One region of the Citrobacter sp. KH_055_1 genome, then DNA from elsewhere that is predicted to be linked to it. Evidence: predicted binding sites of a transcription regulator. Region 1 holds the regulator's gene; each other region holds the start of a gene.
The links. Region 1 encodes PhoB, which activates phosphate uptake and scavenging genes when phosphate is short. Its sites were predicted from a motif close to CTGTCATAAAACTGNCNNAT; they were not measured.
Positions count from the first base shown of each region.

Region 2: the regulator PhoB is predicted to act here: its motif matches at 1,871-1,890, upstream of uvrB (excinuclease ABC subunit UvrB).
Region 3: the regulator PhoB is predicted to act here: its motif matches at 2,882-2,901, upstream of phnC (phosphonate ABC transporter ATP-binding protein).

Region 1 covers NZ_CM174473.1:3,611,464-3,616,265, reverse strand. The annotation lists gene sbcC (exonuclease subunit SbcC) at 1-374, opposite strand, end outside; gene sbcD (exonuclease subunit SbcD) at 371-1,573, opposite strand; gene phoB (phosphate response regulator transcription factor PhoB) at 1,766-2,455, shown strand; gene phoR (phosphate regulon sensor histidine kinase PhoR) at 2,506-3,801, shown strand; gene brnQ (branched-chain amino acid transporter carrier protein BrnQ) at 4,214-4,802, shown strand, end outside.
Region 2 covers NZ_CM174473.1:3,216,197-3,220,998, reverse strand. The annotation lists gene bioF (8-amino-7-oxononanoate synthase) at 1-72, shown strand, start outside; gene bioC (malonyl-ACP O-methyltransferase BioC) at 59-814, shown strand; gene bioD (dethiobiotin synthase) at 807-1,487, shown strand; gene uvrB (excinuclease ABC subunit UvrB) at 2,120-4,141, shown strand; gene yvcK (uridine diphosphate-N-acetylglucosamine-binding protein YvcK) at 4,301-4,802, opposite strand, start outside.
Region 3 covers NZ_CM174473.1:4,347,048-4,351,849, reverse strand. The annotation lists gene phnF (phosphonate metabolism transcriptional regulator PhnF) at 1-99, opposite strand, end outside; gene phnE (phosphonate ABC transporter, permease protein PhnE) at 120-899, opposite strand; gene phnD (phosphonate ABC transporter substrate-binding protein) at 1,011-2,027, opposite strand; gene phnC (phosphonate ABC transporter ATP-binding protein) at 2,051-2,839, opposite strand; gene yjdN (VOC family metalloprotein YjdN) at 2,972-3,421, opposite strand; gene AC3ITF_RS20440 (zinc ribbon domain-containing protein YjdM) at 3,539-3,874, opposite strand; gene crfC (clamp-binding protein CrfC) at 4,426-4,802, shown strand, end outside.

The sequences.
Region 1 (4,802 bases):
AGGATTTTTCCGTCGGCGCAGCGGGCAAGTTCCACGCGCGGGACCTGCAGATTGCCGTCAGGCTGATTACGCGCCCGATTCTGGCTCCAGAACGCGCGGTAGGCTTCGCCTTTAACTTCGAACTCGACCTCTGCCAGACACTCGGCGGTGTCGCGGGTCATCAGGTCGTTTTGCGACTGTGATACGGTATTCAGGCGCGGTGTCTCGTGGTACAGCGCGAGACAAATCGCATCAAGCAGGGTGGTTTTTCCGGCCCCTGTAGGCCCGGTGATGGCAAACAGACCGTTGCTGGCAAAAGGCTCTGCCGTAAAATCGACTTTCCATTCCCCTTTCAGGGAGTTGAGGTTTTTCAGGCGCAGGCTAAGAATTTTCATGCGTCAGCCTCCCCGGCAAGCGTCTGTAACGTGTCATTAAACAGCTGATTAAGACGTTCCCGCCTCGGCGCTTCCAGTTCCTCCAGCGCCAGACGGCGGTCAAAGACTTCCGTCACGCTCAGTTCGCTCAGCGTTTCACGCCGCTCATTGGCCATAATACGCTCGCGCTGCTCCCGACTGCGGCGCACCAGCAGAACCTCTACCGGCAGGTCTTCCGTCAACGCCTGAATTTTGCGCTGCATGTCGTGCAGGTAATCGTCGGTGGTGATTTCAATATCTAACCAGACGGGCGTTTGCAGCTCTACATCGCGCCATTGCTCAAGCTGGGCGGTAATGGCGGCTAAATCGCCTTTCAATACTGCCAGCGGCTGCGTGACCGGTACGGTGAGATTGTCGACGGTATGTAGCTTGCCGTCTTCGAAGCTCACCAGATGCACGCCTTTGTTTTTGCCACATTCGTCAAAACTGAGGGCAATCGGCGAGCCACAGTAGCGAATATGTTCTGTTCCGCCGATGACCTGCGCCCGGTGAATATGTCCCAACGCGATGTAATCTGCTGGCGGGAAATTCTGCGCCGGAAAGGCATCCAGTGTGCCAATATAAATGTCACGTACCGCGTCACTTTTGCTGGCACCGACGGTCGTCAGGTGCCCGGTTGCAATGATCGGCAGGTTGCGTTCACCGCGCAGTTCACAGGCGTCCAGGTACTGCTGCTGGTAATAGTCGGTAATTGCCCCCAGCAAATGCTGTTGTTTTTCGCTGCCGGTGAGTCCCGCCTGGCTGGTGATGATGTCGCGTGGGCGTAAAAAGGGAATCGGGCACAGCACGGCGCCTGGCGTGCCGTCGCGGCGTTTCAGTATTTGCGGTCCATGGCCTGCGCTGGCGACCACCGTGGTGTTCAGAAACGCCAAAATATCGCGTGATTCATTAAGCGTGGCGACCGAGTCATGGTTGCCTGCCAGCACCACCAGGTGGCAGCCTGTTTGCTGCAAATTGACGACAAAGCGGTTGTAAATCTCGCGGGCATAGCTCGGCGGTGAGCCGGTATCAAAAATATCGCCTGCCACAATAATGGCATCCACCTGATGGGATTGTGCGGTCTCCAGCAGCCAGTCAAGAAAGGCCTGATGCTCGGCGGCGCGGCTCTTGCTGTAGAAGTTTTGGCCCAGATGCCAGTCTGAGGTATGAAGGATGCGCATACGAGTTCCATGACGAAAAAGCAATGAGGGGGATTATACCCTTGCAATGGCGTGAATATCTTGTTTCCGGGCTGTCATAATTCAACAACATTGGTTAAGCCTGGACTATCTTTTTCATAAATCTGTCATAAATCTGACGCATAATGGCGGCGTATAGAGGGTATGAACGATTAAATTAAAACAGGGCAAATCATGGCGAGACGTATTCTGGTCGTAGAAGATGAAGCTCCAATTCGTGAAATGGTCTGCTTCGTGCTCGAGCAAAACGGGTTCCAACCTGTAGAAGCCGAAGACTATGACAGTGCGGTGAATCAACTCAATGAACCCTGGCCGGATCTTATCCTGCTTGACTGGATGCTTCCCGGTGGCTCGGGGTTACAGTTCATTAAACACCTCAAACGTGAAGCGATGACGCGGGACATCCCGGTGATGATGCTGACGGCAAGAGGTGATGAAGAAGATCGCGTACGTGGGCTGGAAACCGGTGCGGATGACTATATCACCAAGCCGTTTTCGCCGAAGGAACTGGTGGCGCGCATTAAAGCCGTACTGCGTCGTATTTCACCAATGGCGGTTGAAGAAGTTATTGAGATGCAGGGGCTGAGCCTTGATCCCACCTCGCATCGTGTAATGACCGGCGAAGAACCGCTGGATATGGGGCCAACTGAGTTCAAACTGCTGCATTTCTTTATGACTCATCCTGAGCGCGTCTACAGCCGCGAACAACTACTTAATCATGTCTGGGGCACCAACGTGTACGTAGAAGACCGGACGGTTGACGTGCATATCCGCCGCTTGCGTAAGGCGCTGGAGCACAGCGGCCACGATCGCATGGTGCAGACGGTACGCGGAACGGGATACCGTTTTTCAACCCGCTTCTGACCGGCACGGAAAATAGCCCATTAGATCAAGTTGTATAGGGAGTGCGACGTTTGCTGGAACGATTGTCATGGAAAAGGCTGGTACTGGAGCTGATACTTTGCTGCATTCCGGCTTTTATCCTTAGTGCTTTTTTCGGTTATCTGCCGTGGTTTTTACTGGCATCGGTAACGGGTCTGCTTATCTGGCATTTCTGGAATTTACTGCGTTTGTCCTGGTGGCTGTGGGTCGACAGGAGTATGACGCCTCCGCCGGGGCGGGGCAGTTGGGAACCGCTGCTTTACGGCCTGCATCAAATGCAACTGCGTAACAAAAAACGCCGCCGCGAACTGGGTAATCTGATTAAACGTTTTCGCAGCGGGGCTGAATCGCTGCCTGATGCGGTGGTACTGACCACCGAAGAGGGTGGGATTTTCTGGTGTAACGGCCTGGCACAGCAGGTTCTGGGACTGCGTTGGCCGGACGATAGTGGGCAAAATATTCTTAACCTGCTTCGCTACCCGGAATTTACCTCATACCTGAAAACGCGCGACTTTAGTCGGCCAATTAATTTGGTACTTAATACCGGGCGGCATCTGGAAATTAGGGTGATGCCGTATACCGACAAGCAGTTGCTGATGGTGGCGCGCGATGTCACGCAGATGCACCAACTGGAAGGCGCGCGGCGTAATTTCTTTGCCAACGCCAGCCACGAGTTGCGTACGCCGCTGACGGTGCTGCAAGGTTATCTGGAGATGATGCAGGAGCATCCCCTGGAAGGGGCAACGCGAGAGAAAGCGCTGGATACCATGCGTGAGCAAACGCAGCGTATGGAAGGGCTGGTGAAACAGTTGCTGACGCTATCGAAAATAGAAGCCGCACCGACACTGCCGCAGAATGAAAAAGTAGATGTGCCGATGATACTGCGCGTGGCTGAGCACGAAGCACAAACGCTGAGCCAGAATAAACACACGTTTACCTTCGACGTGGATAATCGCCTGAGCGTGATGGGTAACGAGGAGCAACTGCGTAGCGCAATCTCGAATCTTATCTATAACGCGGTGAACCATACGCCGGCGGGAACACACATCACCGTGCGCTGGCAGCGGGCGACGGCGGGAGCCGAGTTCAGCGTCGAAGATAATGGGCCTGGAATTGCGCCTGAGCACATTCCTCGTTTGACCGAGCGTTTCTACCGCGTGGATAAAGCGCGATCGCGGCAAACGGGCGGTAGCGGGCTGGGGCTGGCTATTGTGAAGCATGCTTTAAATCATCACGACAGCCGATTGAATATCGAGAGTACGCCGGGCAAAGGGACGCGGTTTAGCTTTGTGCTAGCGGAACGTTTACTTGCCAAAAGTAACGATTGAGGCGTATCCGTAAGATTATCTTTCCAAAAGCCAGCGAAAGCTGGCTTTTTTACGCGGGTCAATACAGTCATCCTGAATTTTACGACGTCTGATTGTTTTTTGTTCGCATTATTACCCATACCTTTTTCCCGGAAATGGTGTTTTGTTCTAACTGGATTTTTCATATCGCTATATTGTTCTGGTTTTTAGATCCCACCTTGCTTTAAAACGTTATAAGCGTTTAAATTGCGCACCATGTGCTGTCATACCGACTGCATTTACGCGGTAAATCGAAAAACTATTCTTCGCCGCGCCCGGCTGGGAGAATTTCCCGCTGGAATTGATTAAAAATGCCGCTGTATCGTCCCAAAAGGGAAGGGCAAAAATTTAACCTTTACAACACCACATTCACATCCACAGGCTGTAAGACTTTATGACCCATCAGTTAAAATCGCGCGATATCATCGCACTGGGATTTATGACATTTGCACTGTTTGTAGGTGCAGGTAACATTATTTTCCCCCCAATGGTTGGTTTGCAGGCCGGCGAACACGTCTGGACTGCGGCTTTTGGCTTTCTGATTACCGCTGTTGGCCTGCCGGTGCTCACCGTTGTGGCGCTGGCGAAAGTCGGCGGTGGTGTAGACAGCCTCAGCACTCCGATCGGCAAAGTGGCCGGTTTAGTACTGGCTACCGTCTGTTATCTGGCCGTTGGGCCGTTATTTGCAACGCCGCGTACCGCAACGGTCTCCTTTGAAGTGGGGATTGCCCCGCTGACCGGTGACTCCGCGCTGCCGCTGTTTATCTACAGCGTGGTCTATTTCGCGATTGTCATCCTGGTGTCGCTCTATCCGGGCAAACTGCTGGATACCGTGGGGAATTTCCTCGCGCCGCTGAAAATTCTGGCGCTGGTTGTGCTGTCTGTTGCTGCGATTATCTGGCCTGCCGGTCCGATCAGCAATGCCATGGAAGCCTATCAAACTGCGGCGTTTTCCAACGGCTTCGTGAACGGCTATCTGACGA
Region 2 (4,802 bases), 400 kb from region 1:
CTGACGCTGACTCAGGCGCATGAAGCTCAGGATATCGACCGCTTGCTGGAGGTGCTGCATGACGCAGGTTGATAAGCAGGCCATTGCCGCCGCGTTCGGACGCGCTGCCTCCCACTACGAACAACACGCTGAATTACAGCGTCAAAGCGCCGATGCGTTACTGGCGCGGCTGGCGGGGCGGCAGTATGCCCGCGTGCTGGATGCCGGCTGCGGGCCAGGTCGTATGAGTCGCTACTGGCGAGAGCAGGGGAGCGAGGTCAGCGCCCTGGATTTGTCTGCGCCTATGCTAGCGCAAGCCCAGCGGCACGATGCGGCGCACCATTATCTGCTGGCTGATATTGAGGCCATTCCGCAAGATACCGCGACGTTTGACCTGGCCTGGAGCAATCTGGCCGTGCAATGGTGCGGCGATTTACGCGACGCATTAGGCGAACTCTACCGGGTCGTGCGCCCCGGCGGGACGGTGGCCTTCAGCACCCTGGCGCATGGCTCGATGCCGGAACTGCGTCAGGCGTGGCAGGCGGTGGATAACCGGGCGCACGCCAACCGTTTTTTACCCGTCGAACAGCTGGAAAACGCGCTGCACGGCTGGGAAGTTGAGTATCAGATGCAGGCCGTCACGCTGTGGTTTGACGATGCGCTGAGCGCCATGCGTTCGCTCAAAGGCATTGGCGCGACGCATTTGCATGAAGGTCGCGAACAGCGCGTGCTGACCCGCTCACAGCTGCAACAGTTACAGTTAGCCTGGCCCCAGAAACAGGGGAAATACCCGCTGACGTACCATCTTTTTTGGGGAGTGATTCAACGTGACTAAAACGTATTTTGTCACCGGGACGGACACCGAGGTTGGTAAAACCATCGCCAGCTGTGCATTGTTACAGGCGGCAGGACAGTTGGGCTACCGGACCGTGGGCTACAAGCCGGTCGCCTCGGGCAGTGAAATGACGGCAGACGGCCTGCGTAACAGCGATGCCCTGGCGTTGCAGCGGAACAGTTCGTTGGCAGTGGACTATGCGGCCATCAATCCGTATACCTTCGCCGAACCCACGTCACCGCATATTATCAGCGCCGATGAAGGGCGACCGATTCAGGCCCCGGTGATGTCTGCTGGTTTACGCGCCCTGGAGAAACAGGCCGACTGGGTGCTGGTCGAAGGGGCCGGGGGATGGTTGACCCCGCTTTCGCCGACGCTGAGCTTTGCCGACTGGGTGCAAACGGAACAATTGCCGGTGATTCTGGTGGTGGGCGTGAAGCTCGGCTGTATCAATCATGCCCTCCTGACCGCGCAGGCGATACGCCAGGCCGGGCTGACGCTGGTCGGCTGGGTTGCCAATGACGTAACCCCGCCAGGGAAGCGTCACGCTGAATACATGGCGACGCTGAGGCGCACACTTGCGGCACCGCTGCTGGGCGAGATCCCGTGGCTGTCAGCGACGCCGGAGCGGGCAGAGACCGGACACTATATCGATCTGAGCACGCTGCCTTAGGCGCCATTCTGGTGCGGATAGGCTGCTGTGGCCTGCCCGTGTTAACGCCCTGGGCAGGCAAAAAAATGATGAAAATGCGAGCAGGATCTCGACTGCTCCAGCCCGCTTCGTTAGCTGATAAATATCAAAATTTAGCGATAATTTTTTTTTATTCGACCAAAAAAGGACATCGATACGTTTCTGCCAGGCGGCAGTCAGCACGGGCTGGAGACAGTTATCCACTATTCCTGTGGATAACCTTGTGCATTAGAGTTAGAAAACACTATGTAAGCGAGAGAAGACGCGGCCTGCGACTAAATTGCTGCGAAAGACGGCTTGAGGAAATAGTTATTCAAATACAGATTGTTAGATAAAAGCAATGGCTGTCGCGGAAGTGTCATCTGTTGCCATAAAACTTTCATCTCCTGGCTTGACAAATGTTAAAAAAGTCATAGGTCTGGGGATAACACATTTTTGCTGGTGTTTTATCTTGCCTGCGGTGAAATTTTAGCCCGCCGTGATGGGGGTTAAGGGGGCGTAACAGAAATATTGTGGTGTGTTACTGTTTTTTCATCCAGTATATTTTACTGGCAAAATCTACTGCTGCGAGTAAAATTAGACACCTGCCCGCCCATTGCTTCAGGTAGCTGCTCATGAGTAAACCGTTCAAACTGAATTCCGCTTTTAAACCCTCTGGCGATCAGCCTGAGGCGATTCGTCGCCTGGAAGAAGGGCTGGAGGATGGTCTGGCGCATCAGACGCTGCTGGGCGTAACGGGTTCGGGGAAAACGTTCACCATCGCCAACGTCATTGCGGACCTCCAGCGGCCAACCATGGTGCTGGCACCCAACAAGACGCTGGCGGCCCAGCTTTATGGCGAGATGAAAGAATTCTTCCCGGATAACGCGGTAGAGTATTTTGTCTCCTACTACGACTATTACCAGCCGGAAGCGTACGTACCGAGTTCTGATACATTCATCGAGAAAGATGCGTCGGTCAACGAACACATCGAGCAAATGCGACTGTCGGCGACCAAGGCGCTGCTGGAGCGTCGGGATGTCATTGTGGTGGCCTCGGTTTCCGCGATCTATGGTCTGGGCGACCCGGACCTGTATTTGAAAATGATGCTGCACCTGACGGTCGGCATGATCATCGACCAGCGCGCCATTTTGCGGCGGCTGGCGGAGCTGCAATATACCCGCAACGATCAGGCATTTCAGCGCGGGACGTTCCGTGTGCGCGGTGAAGTGATAGACATCTTCCCGGCAGAATCTGACGACATTGCGCTGCGCGTGGAGCTGTTTGATGAAGAAGTGGAGCGCCTGTCGCTGTTTGACCCGCTGACCGGGCAGGTTGAATCCAGCATTCCACGCTTTACCGTCTACCCTAAAACGCACTACGTTACGCCACGCGAACGCATTGTGCAGGCGATGGAAGACATTAAGGTCGAGCTTGCCGAGCGGCGTAAAAACCTGCTGGCGAACAACAAGTTGCTGGAAGAACAGCGCTTAAGCCAGCGTACGCAGTTCGATCTGGAGATGATGAACGAACTGGGCTACTGTTCGGGCATTGAAAACTATTCCCGCTATCTCTCCGGGCGCGGGCCTGGCGAGCCGCCGCCGACGCTGTTTGACTACCTGCCAGCCGATGGCCTGCTGGTGGTCGATGAATCCCACGTGACTATTCCGCAAATCGGCGGTATGTATCGCGGCGACCGGGCGCGAAAAGAGACGCTGGTCGAGTACGGTTTTCGTCTGCCGTCAGCACTGGATAACCGCCCGTTGAAGTTTGAAGAGTTTGAGGCGCTGGCCCCGCAAACCATCTATGTCTCCGCCACGCCGGGCAACTATGAGCTGGAGAAATCCGGCGATGACGTCGTTGATCAGGTAGTACGACCGACCGGCCTGCTGGATCCAGTGATTGAAGTGCGCCCGGTGGCAACACAGGTCGATGACCTGCTGTCTGAAATTCGTATCCGCGCGGCGATCAACGAACGTGTACTGGTGACGACGCTAACCAAGCGGATGGCGGAAGACCTCACTGAATACCTCGAAGAGCACGGCGAGCGGGTGCGCTATCTGCACTCGGACATCGACACCGTGGAACGTATGGAAATCATTCGTGACCTGCGTCTGGGCGAGTTTGACGTGCTGGTGGGTATCAACCTGTTACGAGAAGGTCTGGACATGCCTGAGGTCTCTCTGGTGGCGATTCTGGACGCCGACAAAGAAGGGTTCCTGCGTTCTGAGCGATCGCTGATCCAGACTATCGGCCGTGCGGCACGTAACATCAACGGTAAAGCGATCCTCTACGGCGATAAAATTACGGCCTCAATGGCAAAGGCGATCGGCGAAACCGAACGGCGTCGTGAGAAGCAGCATCAGTACAACGAAGAGCACGGTATTACGCCGCAGGGGCTGAACAAGAAGGTGGTCGACATTCTGGCGCTGGGGCAAAATATTGCCAAGACCAAAGCCAAGGGCCGAGGCAAGTCGCGTTCCGGCGCGAAGTCCGAGGTGGTTGAATTGGATATGACGCCGAAGGCGCTGCAGCAGAAAATCCATGAACTGGAAGGGCAGATGATGAAGCACGCGCAGAACCTGGAGTTTGAAGAAGCTGCTCAAATCCGCGATCAGCTGCACCAGCTGCGCGAGCTGTTTATCGCGGCATCGTAAGTGGGTGCCTGATGCGGGATAAATCCCTTATCCGGCCTACGGGATAGAGCGCGTTGGTAGGCCTGATAAGCGCAGCACATCAGTCAGTGTTTGGTGCCGGATGGCGGAACAGAACGCTTCGGTAGGCCTGATAAGCGTAGCGCCATCAGGCAATTCCACCTAGCCTAACGCTTGCACCGCTTTTTCCAGCGCGTCGTGCAACAGCTGACGGTCGTGGCGATACGGAATATCGCTGGCTTCCAGTACGTCCTGAATCACAATGCGGTCACTCACGGCTGAAGCATCGACTTTTGGCCCGACAACCACCGCATCAATCACTTTTTTCCCGACATATTGTTCGATGATAGTCAGCTTATCGTTAAGCGTCAGACTGGCGGCAGGGAGGCTTAATTCACGCCCCAGATTGCCGATGTATACCATCGGAGCCGGTGTGCGACGTAAGGCCTGCGCCAGTTCGTCGAGCAGCAGGATCGGCATCAGGCTGGTGTAAAAACTGCCCGGCCCAATCAGAATCAAATCGGCTTCAGCGATAGCCTCTACCGCTTCGCGCGTGGTCGGCACCTTTGGCGACAGCATCAGTTCCTGAGGCGGGATAGTGAGCTGATCGATATTCACCTCGCCATAAATCTCATGTCCCTGATCGTCGATAGCCATTAAATCG
Region 3 (4,802 bases), 740 kb from region 1:
GTCACCGCAGCGATAATGTTGACGAAGCTCCTGCTCAAGTCTGGCGGCAATTTCCTGATAACGCGTCGGATAACTGGTCGGATGTGTAGACAAGTGCATAGCAATCAATGCCTCGCTGATTAGATGAAGTGCTTACGCAAACGCTGAGAGAGGAAATCCAGCAGGCTGACGGTGACGATGATTAACACCATCAGGGCGCAGGTTTGCTGGAACTGAAAGCCGCGAATCGCCTCCCATAACGTCACGCCGATGCCGCCTGCGCCAACCATGCCGACCACCGTGGCGGAGCGGACGTTGGACTCAAAGCGGTACAGCGAGTAGGAGATGAGCAGCGGCATGACCTGCGGTAGAACGCCGTAGAGGATCTCTTCAATTTTGTTAGCACCCGTGGCGCGAATGCCTTCGACCGGACCCGGCTCAATGGCTTCTACCGCCTCGGAAAGCAGTTTGGAGAGCACCCCGGTGGTGTGGATAAACAGCGCCATCACCCCGGCGAACGGCCCGAGACCGACCGCAACCACAAACAGCATGGCGAAGACCATTTCGTTGATGGCGCGGCAGGCGTCCATCAGGCGACGCATTGGCTGGTAAATCCACCACGGCACCAGGTTGTCGGCGCACATCAGGCCGAAAGGAATCGACAGCACCACGGCGAGGGCTGTCCCCCAGACGGCGATTTGCAGGGTGATGGCCATTTCGCTGAGATAGTCCTGCCACTGGCTGAAGTCCGGCGGGAAGAAGTCAGCGGCGAAGGTCGCCATATTGCCGGAATCCTCGATCAGCGTGAGTGGAGCCATTTCGGCCCCTTTCCATGATACGACCAGCACGGCGAGAAGAATGGCCCAGCTCAGCAGCGAGAACCAGCTACGCTTGGGCGGGGCGACGGTGATGGTTTGCATATTTGGCTCCGTTGGAACAGGTGTTTGCGTTGTAGGCCGGATAAGGTGTTTGCACCGCCATCCGGCATTTACGCGATTGCCTGATGGCGCTGCGCTTATCAGGCCTACAAATCACTGCACCGCTTTATTTACGCTGGTCATGGCACCCAGCGCGGCGGTCAGGCGGTCGAGATCATCCAGTTGTGCTTTAATCACCGAGGTTTTGCTGGTTTTCTCTTCCGCGTTCAGGCTCTTGTTGTCCTTCACGCCCTGCATCTCTTTAAACAGCGCCAGCTGGCGAATCGGTACCAGTTGCAGATCGCTGGAGGCACGGAACGGCGCCCAGCCCAGGCGTTCCAACGTGGCTTTCTCTTCCGGCGTTTTGCCATAACTCATGAAGAAGTCGTACACCTTGTCCTTGGTGGTTTCGGAGAGGTTTTTGCGCCAGACGATCGGATCGCCTGGGATCAGCGGCGATTTCCAGATCACCTTCAGCGCTTTCAATTTTTCTGGTGCAGAGGTTTTTAACTTGTCGAGGTTTTCGGTGTTGTTGGTGGCAACATCCACCTGCTTGTTGGCGACGGCCAGGGCGTTAGTTTCATGCCCGGCGTTAACGGTGCGCTTGAAGTCGCTGGCAGCAATGTTGTTTTTCGCGAAGACGTAGTAACCGGGGACGAGGTAGCCCGAGGTGGAGTTTGGATCGCCGTTACCGAAGGTTAGATCCTTACGTTTGGCGATCAGATCGTTCAGGTTGTTGATCGGGCTGTCTTTATTGACGATCAATACGCTCCAGTAACCCGGCGATCCGTCTGCCGCGACGGTCTGGGCGAAGACCTGTCCATTGGCGCGATCCACCGCTTCCATCGCCGAGAGGTTGCCGTACCAGGCGATATCGACTTTGTTAAAGCGCATGCCCTGGATGATCCCGGCGTAGTCCGGGGCGAAGAAGGCATTCACTTTTACGCCCAGCGATTTTTCCATGTCCTTCAGGAACGGTTCCCACTGTGGCTTCAGGTTTTGCTGTGATTCGGTCGAAATAATGCCAAAGTTCAGCGCTTTTTCCTGTTCTTCGGCATATGCCGGGCTTAAGAAGGTGCTGAGACTAAACATGCTGGTGAAGGCCAGCGCGGCAACTGTCTTATAACTCATTTCCATTCCTCATTGTGGGGATGTCAGGCAGCCTGTGCGTTCTGGTCGACGCGGTTCATGCTGCGGTAGAGATGGTCAAAACGTTCGTTATCAAACTGCTGGCTGCTGCCGTCGTAGAAGACGTGTCCCTGGCGCAGCGCAACAATGCGTTCGCAGTAGCGCAGGGCGTAATCCACCTGATGCAGCGTGACCACGACGGTGATGCCGTCGGTCTGGTTAATGTCGCGCAGGGTGTCCATCACGATGCGTGCAGATTCCGGGTCCAGCGAGGCAATCGGCTCATCGGCGAGGATCACTTTTGCCTGTTGCATCAGGGCGCGGGCGATGGCGACGCGCTGCTGCTGTCCGCCGGAGAGCGTAGAAACGCGCTGGTAGGCAAAGTGCGCCATGCCAACGCGGGTCAGCGCCTGTAACGCCCGTTGCTTCTGCTGTGGCGTAAACCAGCTAAAACAGGTGCGCCAGAACGGCGTGCTGCCGAGGGCGCCAATCAGCACGTTCTCCAGCACGGTGAGACGGTTCACCAGATTGAACTGTTGGAAGATATAGCCCGTATGGGCACGGCTTTTGCGGATGTCACGCGCCAGTCGGCCTTCACGTTGTACCGTGCGGCCTAATAGCTCGACGTGGCTACCTGGCGATTTATCACCGGTAATCAACCCGCTTAAATGACGTAAAAGGGTGGATTTGCCGGAACCTGATGGCCCAAGCAGAGCCACCATCTCACCGGAATGGATAGTCAGATCAACCGCATTCAGCGCCTGATGATGATTGAATGATTTGGAGAGTTTCTCGACGCGAATAACCGTTTGCATGATGCGGCCTCCCTAAAAAAGTGGCCCCATCGTGGCGGATTAATGTGACATTTTCGTTAAGGGATGGTTACTCGAAGATGAAGAGTTGAGCGATATTTGATGACAGTACGGGAGGACAAGCCTCCCGTAGGATTACTCCGTGGGGGGCTGCTGTTGTTTGACGACGTTGATCATCCACGGCACACCGTACTGGTCGGTGACTTTACCGAAACCGTGCGCCCAGAATGTTTCCTGCCAGTCCATTTCGATTTGACCTGTTGCTGCCAGGTTGTCAAACCAGCGCTTCCCTTCGTTGACATCCTGCGTGTCGAGGACCAGCGTGAAGCCGGAGTAATGGGCTTTTCCCGTCGCGACGCCGTCGCTCATCATGATGTCGCTGCCCGCAACGCGCAGGTTGGCGTGGGCGATGGCGGTATCAGGGAATTTCATTCCAGAAGGGCAACCCTCTTCACTGTCCTGCGCCGACTGGGGCATTTCACCGAAGTTGATTTTGTAGAGCAGTTCTGCGCCCAGCGTCTGTTGGTAGTACGCAATGGCGTCAGCGCAGTTGCCTGCAAAAGAGATGTAGGGACTTAACGACATGATCTTTACCTCAGGTAAAAGAAGCCCGTTAAGTGTAGTTAGCGTAGGCCTGGTAAGCGAAGCGCCACCGGGCAATAAAAGCCGGATGGCGACTAACGCCTTATCCGGCCAACAAAATTAGTTCTTTTTCACAAACTCGGATTTCAGTTTCATCGGTCCGAATCCATCAATCTTGCAATCGATGTTGTGGTCGCCTTCCACCAGGCGGATGTTTTTCACTTTGGTACCGATCTTCAGCATGGAAGAGCTACCTTTGACCTTCAGATCTTTCACGACGGTTACGCTGTCGCCGTCGGCCAGCAGATTACCGTTAGCGTCTTTCACGATCAGTTCGTCGCCGTCATGCGCGGGTTCAGCATCGTTCCATTCGTGAGCGCATTCCGGGCAGATGAACATGCCGTTATCTTCGTAGGTGTATTCGGAGTTGCATTGTGGGCAGTGTGGTAATGACATGTGGATTTCCTCAAAAGTCAGCAGGGGCAAAAGCGCCCAAAAAATGGCAGATTGCCGAAAAAGGCCGCAATTATACATAAAATCCCTGCGGTTGTCGGGACTACTGTCTGATTAAGCGCTGAGGCACGGCGCAGATAAAGGCCTCAATACCTGTACTTTCCACTACTTGCACGTTTGGCGGAATATTTTTTAAGGGAAATTGCTCCGCTTTGTTATTTAAGTTAAGGTGAGGCGAACCACCTGATATTCATTGATAACATGGCTCTCAGAATGGCTTAGTTATTGTAAGTGGATATCGCATCCCCCTTAATTTAGGTAGGGGAATTAAACTGGCATTTTTCAAAACTGAACTACTCTGTTTATCTTTCTTACTTATTACAGTAAGGGAGAGGCATCGGGCCAGCGGTTATAAAATAAATTTAATTTAATAATATCAATTAGTTATTTTGATTTTAATTATTTCCACACGTAATGATAAAAGCCGAAAATTCATAAATAAAAAGATTTGGCTGAATAAAAGTAAGATTATTTGCGTTAAGGAAAAATTTTCCATGTACACACAGACAATATATGAATTAAGTCAGGAAGCTGAACGCTTGCTGATGCTCTCTCTTGACCATCTCAGGCAGTTGAAAAAATTGCCGACGACGTCGTTGGATGATGTCGCGTTGAAAAAAGGTGAGCATAGCGGGCACGTACAGCCCCTGCATTTCACTGCGCGTGGCATGGATGTCCAGCAAGCAACGCTCAATAATGAGCTACGGAAGGTCACGCGTCTGGAAATGGTACTGGCCATTGTCGGCACGATGAAAGCGGGAAAGTCGACGACGATTAATGCGATTGTGGGGACGGAAGTGTTACCCAATCGTAATCGTCCGATGACGGCCCTGCCGACGCTGATCCGCCATACGCCAGGCCAGAAAGATCC